One region of the Modestobacter lacusdianchii genome, then DNA from elsewhere that is predicted to be linked to it. Evidence: riboswitches for the same ligand, from Rfam matches in the RefSeq annotation. Region 1 holds a riboswitch; the other holds the start of a gene.
What was found. A riboswitch is a leader RNA that binds a small molecule or an ion and turns the genes downstream of it on or off. The one in region 1 is predicted to bind cyclic di-AMP.

Region 1 (4,178 bases):
TGCGGATACAAGCTGAGGACCTCCGGAATCGACGACGCAGAGGCGCAGCCTCCGCACCGTGGACCGGCGGGCGCTGCGGCCGATGAGGCGGACCGGTGGCGGCCCAGCTGTGTACCGAGCCGCCACCGGATCGATCCGTCAGCTCCCAAGCTCAGCGAGCAGCGCCTGCATCTCCTCGATCTCGGCGGCCTGAGAGCTGGCGATCTCCTGAGCCAGGGCGATTGCGTCGATGTTCTGACCATCAACCATCTCGGTCTTGGCCATGTCAACCGCTCCCTGGTGGTGCTCGGTCATCATCTCCAGGAACATCCGGTCGAAGTCGGCGCCGGAGGCGGTCTCCAGCCCCGACATGTCCATGTTCATGTCCATGCCGCCCATGTCTCCTGAGCCGTGGTCCATGCCGTCCATGTCATCGGACTCAGACTGTCCCCAGTCTTCCAGCCAGCCGGTCATGGTCTGGATCTCGGGGTCTTGAGCGGCTTCGATCCTGCTGGCGAGCTGCAGGACCCGGGGGTCCTGAGCGCGTCCGTCGGCCAGCTGCGCCATCTCCAGGGCACCCTCGTGGTGCGGGATCATGCCCTGGACGAACTCGACGTCGGCTTCGTTGAACTCAGCCGACACACTCGCCGAGCTCGAGCTGGCAGCGCTGTTGTCATCCGAGCCGTTGGAACAACCGGCGAGGACGATCACGCCGGCGATGAGCCCTCCGGTGAGGCGGGTAAGGCCAAGGGCGGTGCGGGTCATTGCTTCTCCTGTGGATGAGATCTGGGTGTGAACGACTGACCCGATGCACGCGGGAGCGCGCCGGGTCGGCGATTCGGCCTAGATCCGCAGGAGACAGAGAGAAGCGAGGTCCGGCGGTCTGGGGAGCTGGATGGAGTCCCACCACGATCTGGCCCGGACCAGGCCCGCTCCTCGGCCACCGGGTGGAGTTCTCCGGATCAGGAGTACGGCGGCCAGGAAGGCCAGTCCGGCGAGCAGGATCCCCAGGCACACCGCCAGAGCATGAGCGCCGCTGTGGACCGGTGCGGGGTGGCTGGAAGCCTTGGCTCCTGGCGCGACCTTCCCCCCTGTCAGGGCGTCAGCGGAAACGGTGGTCACGACCGAGGCTGCGACCACCGTCACTTCTCCCCCCGCACCAGCCGGCGCAGCTCTCATGTGAGCCATGTCGGTGTGGGTGCCGGTGTGGGTGCCGCCTACGTCTGCGCTCACGCACTGCAGCCCGTGCATGGAGAACACGGCAGCGAGGACGAGCATCGCCAGCATGCGAACCGAACGCATCGTCCCCCCCTTCTCGCGCGCCTCCCCAGACACTACTACGCCCTGTAGTACTGAGCGTGGCCGCCGACTCGACCCACGGGCGACCCGGGACATCCGGGCCCCGCGGGCCGGCTCGTCAGGGGAGGATGCGGCGGGCTCCGGCGTAGCCGGACATGTCCACGCTGCCGACGCTGACCGGCTCGCCGAACGTCGTGGCGTGGACCATCTGCCCGCCACCGATGTAGATGCCGATGTGGCTGATCGGGCTGTAGTAGTAGACGAGATCGCCAGGCTGCAGCTCCGCACGGGAGACCGCACGCCCCATGGACGCCTGGATCTTGCTGGAGTGCGGCAGGGAGATGCCGGCGGCGGCAAAGGCGTACTGGGTCAGCCCTGAGCAGTCGAAGGCGTCCGGCCCGCCGGCGGCCCACACGTACGGGTCGCCCACCTGCGCAAGCGCCGTGTCGATCACCACCTGAGCGGCGTCACTGCCCGCATCCACCGAACCTGCCGGAGGCGCCTGCAGCGACTGCCCTCCGTGGGCGACATCGGCCTCCTGCTGCTGCTCAGCAGTGAGGGTGGCGTACTGGGCCTTGTAGCCCTCGATCTCGGTCTGCAGTTGCTCCTGCTGCGCCTCGACCGATCGCAACTGGGCCTCGGCCTCGGCCGTGGCCTCCGCCGCCGCAGCGCCTGCGCTCTCCGCAGCTGCGCGTGCCGCAGCCACACGCTCGAGGACGTCGTTGTGATATCCGGCGACAGACTCCAGGGTGGCGACCCGTTCGAGGAACTCGTCCGCAGACCCGCTGGTCATGAACGCCTGCAGGGACCCCAGGGCGTCACCGGTGAACGCGGTCTGCGCGACAGTGGCGATCTGGTCTTCCAGGGCGGCAAGCTGGGCATCAGCCTCCGCCAGCTGGGCGGCGGCGCCAGCCGCGGCGGCCTGCTGCTGGGCGAGGATCTCCCGGGCCTCGTTGAAGTCCTCGGTGAGGACTTCCAGCTCATGACCTCTCTCGGCCGCGAGCTGGGCGGCCTGCTGGCCGGTGGTCGCCTCATCCGGCGCGGCGATGGCGCTGCCCGGAGTCAGGCCCATGCTGGCCGCACCCAGCAGCGCCAACACCGTGAGACGGGTGAGGGGTCGCCGTCCAGGGCGGGCGGTCACTGCTCGACGGGTGCTTCCGGCACGAAGTGTCGCCACGGGTGGCGGCTCCTGTCTTCCATGGCCGCCTACCGAGTTAGCTGACGGGTTCGGGCGGGAAGTCGCCCGTCGCGTCCGCCCACGTGGGCGGACGCGATTGACCCCAGGACTGCGGTGGGTCCCCGGTCCTCGGCTGTTGCCCGAGGTTCGGCGGCGCCGGGTCAAGGCCGCCCCATGGGCGACGACAACTCTTCCCGGCGCCGCTCAAAGTAGGGCCGGGGCAACTCCGCCACCACGTCCTCCTATGCGTGTTGAGTAGTTGGTACTGGAGTGACCACTGAGGTTCGATCGGGCACCCGAAAGCGTCAGATGCCGGTATGTCCGTCTGGTGCGGCCCATACGATTGGTCCGGTTGTACGAACTGAGCCAGGCCGCCGGCCCGGCGTGGGGCACACGCCCGTGTCGACGCAGCAAGCAGAGGAGCGGCCATGCCCCGGCTGGGCAAGCTCGAAGCCGCCGTGATGGACGTCTTGTGGTCCAGCGACTCGCCGCTGACCGTGCGCGAGGTCCTCGAGCGGATGCCCCCGCAACGGAATCTGGCCTACACGACCGTGATGACCGTGCTGGGGAACCTCTTGCGCAAGGGACTTCTCGACCGGGAGCCGGTGGGCCGTGCGTTCAGCTACCGCCCGACCGTGACCCGCCAAGGGGCGGCGGCCGCCTCGCTCAGGGAGATCCTGGACGCATCGGAGGACCCGCGGTCGGTGCTGCTGCACTTCGCCGAGACAGCCACCGACGAAGAGTCTTCTGTGCTGCGTGAGGCGCTCGCACGGCGAGCCGCGTCCTCGTGATCGGCATGATCGCCGTCCTGCTGGCGGGTACGGCTCTGGGCGCGCACGGGCACCGCCCATTGCTGTGGCTCGCCGATCGGCGGGTCGATCCGACCATCCTGTTGGTGGGCTGGTCACTCCTGACGGTGGGGCTCGTGGCCTCAGGCCTGGCCATGATCGGCCTGCTCGCCCTGCCGATGGACCAACACGAGGCCAGTGGGCTGTTCCAGCTCGTGGGGGGGTGCTGGACAGCGGTCACCACGGGCACCGTGCCCGCCTGGCAGCAGACTGTCGCCGGAGTCAGCCTGATCATGGCCGCGACCATCGTCGTGCGGCTCGGCAAGGCCGTCGTGAGTCGTGCGAGGTCGGTGAGGCGGCACGCCCCGCACGTCGAGCGGCTACGTCTCCTGGCCCTCAGCTCCTCATCAGGCGAGCCACTGTGGGTTCCTGACCAGCGCGCGATGGCCATGTCCATCGGCGGCCGACCTGGAGTGATCATCGCCTCCGATGGCTTACGGGCACAGCTGCCTCCCGAGGCGGTGACGGCGACACTGGAGCACGAGCGGGCTCACCTGCGCGGACACCACCATGCTCTCGTCACGGTTGCTGAGACGTTGGCTGCTGCGCTTCCGTGGTGTCCTCTGCTGCGCGCGGCGCCAGCCGCGACTCGGGACCTGGTGGAACTGGCCGCCGATGCGCAGGCGGCTCAGCGGTGCGGGCCCGAGGCCGTGCAGGTCGCACTGCGCAAGATGACCGGGCAGCCGGTTCTTCCCTTCGGGTTGGCCATGGCTTCCCGGCTCACCGAACTGCGGATCAGTCGGCTCGGAGGGTCCGGTGACCGGCGCATGCGCCGTCTTCTTCGCTGGCCGGGGGCTCTGGCGATGGCGTCCGGAGCTCTCCTGCTGCCCGCAGCGACCACGTGGCTGGGTGTCAACATCGTGCTGTGCGCGGTC
Region 2 (4,178 bases), on a different contig from region 1:
GCCGGTACGGGCTGCCGGAGCAGGCGGTGGCCACCCTCGCCTACGAGAACGGGCTCTACCGCTTCCCCGGGGGCACGGAGGCGGTCGAGACCCGGCGGGTGTCGCCGTCGTACGGGCCGCTGCACCGCATCCAGCCGGTGGAGGGCCGCTGGTTGCGCGCGGGTGACCGGCAGAGCCTGTCGCCGGCGCTGGTGGTCAACCGGGACTTCCTGGGGCTGCTCGGGGTGACCGACCTGAGCGGTCACCCGACCGTGGTCATCGGCGGCCCGCAGCCGGTGCTCGCCACGATCGTCGGGGTGGCCGCCTGGAACGAGGGCTACCCGGCCGCCTACCGGATCGACTCCTCCGCCGGGGACGCCACCGCGTCGGCCGGCGGGGTCGGCTTCTGGTCACCGCCCACCCTGGAGCTGTGGGTGCCCTCCGACCAGGCCGACGCGGTGGTGGCCGCGGTGCGGACCGACCTGGCCCGGTTGCTGCCCGGCGCCGAGGTGCAGGCCAACCGGCAGGACCCGGAGAACCTGGAGGACACGATCGCGAAGCTCCGGCTCGCGGTGCGCGCCGCCGGCCTGGTGGTGCTGTTCCTGGGTGGGCTGGGCGTGCTGAACATCGGTCTGGTCACCGTGCGGCAACGGATCCGGGAGATCGGCGTGCGGCGCAGCTTCGGGGCGACCTCCGCGCGGGTCTTCTCCGCGGTCGTGCTGGAGAGCGTGGTGGCCACGGCCCTGGCCGGGCTGGCCGCGGTGGCCGTGTCCGTGGCGATCGTGCGCAACCTGCCGCTGGAGCGGTGGTTGGCCGGTGGCGTCCCGCTGGCCGACGCCCCCGGCTTCCCGGTCTCCGCCGCGGTCGAGGGGCTGCTCGCCGCCACGGCCGTGGGGGCGCTGGCCGGGCTGGTGCCCGCGCTGATCGCCGTCCGGGTCAAGGTGATCGACGCGATCAGGTTCTGACGCGGGCCCGCGCCCTCCCCACCGCGCACGGTGGGGAGGGCGGGGCGTGCCTCAGAGCGCCAGCTGCTGCCCGACGTAGATCAGGTGCGGGTCGCTGATGGTGCCCTGGTTGGCCGCGTAGAGCGCCCGCCAGCCGCCGGCGACGCCCTGCGCGCTGGCGATGCTGCCGAGGGTGTCACCCGGCTGCACCGTGTAGCTGCCCCCGGACGGGGCCGGTGCGGGGGCCGGTGCCGGATCGGCGACCGCCGTGGTGCCGCCGGTCAGGTACTGCCCGCACACCGGCCAGGCGCCGATGCCCTGGCCGACGAGCACCCGCTCGGCGACGGCGATCTGCTGGGCCGGGGTGGCCAGGTCGGCGCGCGGCGCGAACTCGAGGCCGCCGTAACCCTCCCAGGTGGGCTGGTAGAACTGCAGCCCGCCGTAGTAGCCGTTGCCGGTGTTGATCTGCCAGTTGCCGCTGGACTCGCAGTCGGCGACGCCGCTCCAGTCGTGCTCCCCGGCGGCCGAGGCGGGCGCGGCGAGGACGCCGATCCCGATCGCGGTCGCGCCGGCCAGGACGGCGCCGCCCCGGGTCAGGCGACGGGTCCGGGACGTGTTCGTGTGGGACAAGTGATCCTCCGATCACCGCCTGCGAGGTGAGCTGTCGGGTTCGGGCTGATCGATGCCCGGCCGGTCGTGCAGCGCGCACGGCACGGCTTCACCCCGAGACGCGCGGACGCGTCGGTGGAGAGTGGTTCCCCCGCCCCCGTCCTGGAATGCTCGGGGTCAGGCGACCGGCGGACGGGGTTGGGCGGTCCGGTGCCTCGTACCCGGCCATTCCGGCCCGGGCACGCGACCCATGGTGTGCGAGACCGTCCGGTTCCGCTCGTCCTCTCCGGTGCCGGTCGGGCGTCCGCCCAGGAGCGGTCGCGACAGGCCGGACGCTCGGCGGCTCCCCGTGGGCCGCCACCCACTCAGCGTCACCGCCCCCGGACGCCGAACGGCGGCCGGACCCAAGAGCCCGACCGCCGCTCGGCCCCCTCCCCGGCCCGCCCTGAGCTTGCGACGGGTGGGGAGGAAGGGGGTCCTTCCTCAGTCCCGCACGAGCAGCGCGACCGGCAGCTGGGTGAGCAGGTCGGCCAGCCGGACCCCGGCCCGGTCGGAGACGACCCGGTTGCCGGTGAGCAGGTCCCGCCAGGCACCGGTGCGCGAGCCGACGGTCGTGTCGCCCCAGCCGGTCTCGGCCAGGTGCACCGGCCGGCGGGTCGCCACCGTCACCACCCCGCCGCGGTCGAAGGCGATCACCGAGTCGGCGGCCGGCCCGGTCGCCTCGACCGGCATGTAGCCGGCGTACGCCTCGGGGGAGTCGCGGCGGTGCCGCAGCGTGCGGGAGACCACCAGCAGCTTGGCCGCACCCGTCTCGTCGACCGGCGGGACCCAGCCCTCGTCGAGCCGGCTGAGCAGCTCGCGCCGCAGGTCGTAGTCGACCGGACGGCGGTTGTCCGGGTCGACCAGCGAGAAGTCCCACAGCTCGGTGCCCTGGTAGACGTCCGGGACACCGGCGATGGTCAGCTGCAGCAGCTTCTGGCTCAGCGAGTTGCTGTACCCGAAGGGCGCGACCCGCTGCACGAACGCCTCGATCTCGGCGTGCGTGGTCGCGTCGTCGAAGGCCGCGTCGACCAGCGCGTGCAGCTGGTCCTCGAACTCCTGCACCGGGTTGGTCCAGGTGGTCGAGGTGCCGGCCTCCCGGGCGGCCTTCTCCACGTAGGCGTGCGCCCGCTCCCGGGACAGCGGCCAGGCGCCGACCAGGTTCTGCCACACGAGGTGGGCCAGCTGCCGGTCGGCGAGCGGGTGCCGGCCGAGCCAGCCGCGCACCAGGCCGGCCCACTCGCTGGGCACCTCGGCGAGCACCGCCAGCCGCGCCCGGACGTCCTCGCTGCGCTTGGTGTCGTGCGTCGACAGCGTCGTCATCGACGCCGGACGGCGCTCGGCCCGCTGCTGCTGCGCCTCGTGGAACTCGGCGACCGTGGTGCCGAACCGCGCCGGGTCGCCACCCACCTCGTTGAGCGCGACGAACCGGGCCCACCGGTAGTAGGCGCTGTCCTCCACGCCCTTGGCCATCACCGGGCCGGAGGTCTGCTCGAAGCGGGTGGCCAGCTCGGTGCCGGCCGAGCCGAGCAGCGGGTGCAGCGCGTCGACGGCGTCGGCCAGGTCGGCGCGGCGCTGCTTGACCGCCGCGACCGTCTCGTCCAGGTGCTCGCGGCCGTCAGGCAGGTAGCTGCGGTAGACGGGGAAGCTCGCCAGCAGCTCGGCCAGCCCCTCGCGCACCTGCTCGGCCGGCACGCCCGGCAGCTCGCCGACGATGCGCTGCAGCCGGGCCACCTCCGAGCCGAGCATGCCGTCGGTGACCTCGCGCTTGCAGTCGTGCACCAGCTGCGCGTAGTCGACCTGCCCACCGGCCAGCTCGGTGTCCAGGGCGGTGATCGCCGCCTCGCCGGCCGGGTCGACCAGCACCTCGTCGACCTCGGAGAGCGCGTCGTACCCCGTCGTCCCGGCCGTCTTCCACGACCCGGGCAGCTCCTCGCCGGGCTCGAGGATCTTCTCCACCACGGTCCACCGGTCGCCGGTGGCCTCGGCCAGGGCGTCGAGGTAGCCCTTGGGGTCGGCGAGGCCGTCCGGGTGGTCGATCCGCAGCGCGTCGACCGAGCCGTTCTCGACCAGCTCCACGATCAGCGCGTGGGTGGCCCGGAAGACCTCCGGGTCCTCCACCCGCAGCCCGGCGAGGGTGTTGATCGCGAAGAACCGGCGGTAGTTGAGCTGGTCGTCGGCGCGCCGCCAGTCGACCAGCTCGTAGTGCTGCCGGGCGTGCACCTCCTGCGGCGGCCCGCCCTCGGTGCCCGGGGCGATCGGGAACCGGTTGTCGTAGTACCGGAGCTCGCCGTCGACCACCTCCAGCTCCGACACGTCGTCCGCGCTGCCCAGCACCGGGATGCGCACCTTGCCGCCACCGAAGTCCCAGTCGACGTCGAAGGCGTCGGCGTGCGCGGACTCCCGCCCGTGCTGCAGCAGGTCCCACCACCAGGTCGACTCGGCCGGGTCGCTGACGCCCATGTGGTTGGGCACCAGGTCCAGCACCAGGCCCAGGCCGTGCTCGTGCAGCGCGGCGACCAGCCGGTCGAACCCGGCCCGGCCCCCGCGCGGCTCGTCGATGTGGGCGTGGTCGACGGTGTCGTACCCGTGCGTGCTCCCCGCCGC

Region 2: linked by a shared signal. The riboswitch ahead of ACJTNH_RS18360 (transglycosylase family protein) and the one ahead of ACJTNH_RS11215 (C40 family peptidase) in region 1 are both predicted to bind cyclic di-AMP.

What each region holds. Positions count from the first base shown of each region.
Region 1 is NZ_JBJJTJ010000012.1:101,536-105,713, forward strand. Features, by position in the region: gene ACJTNH_RS11210 (DUF305 domain-containing protein) at 139-744, opposite strand; gene ACJTNH_RS11215 (C40 family peptidase) at 1,397-2,377, opposite strand; cyclic di-AMP (ydaO/yuaA leader) riboswitch at 2,467-2,618, opposite strand; gene ACJTNH_RS11220 (BlaI/MecI/CopY family transcriptional regulator) at 2,884-3,246, shown strand; gene ACJTNH_RS11225 (M56 family metallopeptidase) at 3,243-4,178, shown strand, end outside.
Region 2 is NZ_JBJJTJ010000034.1:26,132-30,309, forward strand. Features, by position in the region: gene ACJTNH_RS18355 (ABC transporter permease) at 1-944, shown strand, start outside; gene ACJTNH_RS18360 (transglycosylase family protein) at 996-1,553, opposite strand; cyclic di-AMP (ydaO/yuaA leader) riboswitch at 1,555-1,726, opposite strand; gene treY (malto-oligosyltrehalose synthase) at 2,016-4,178, opposite strand, start outside.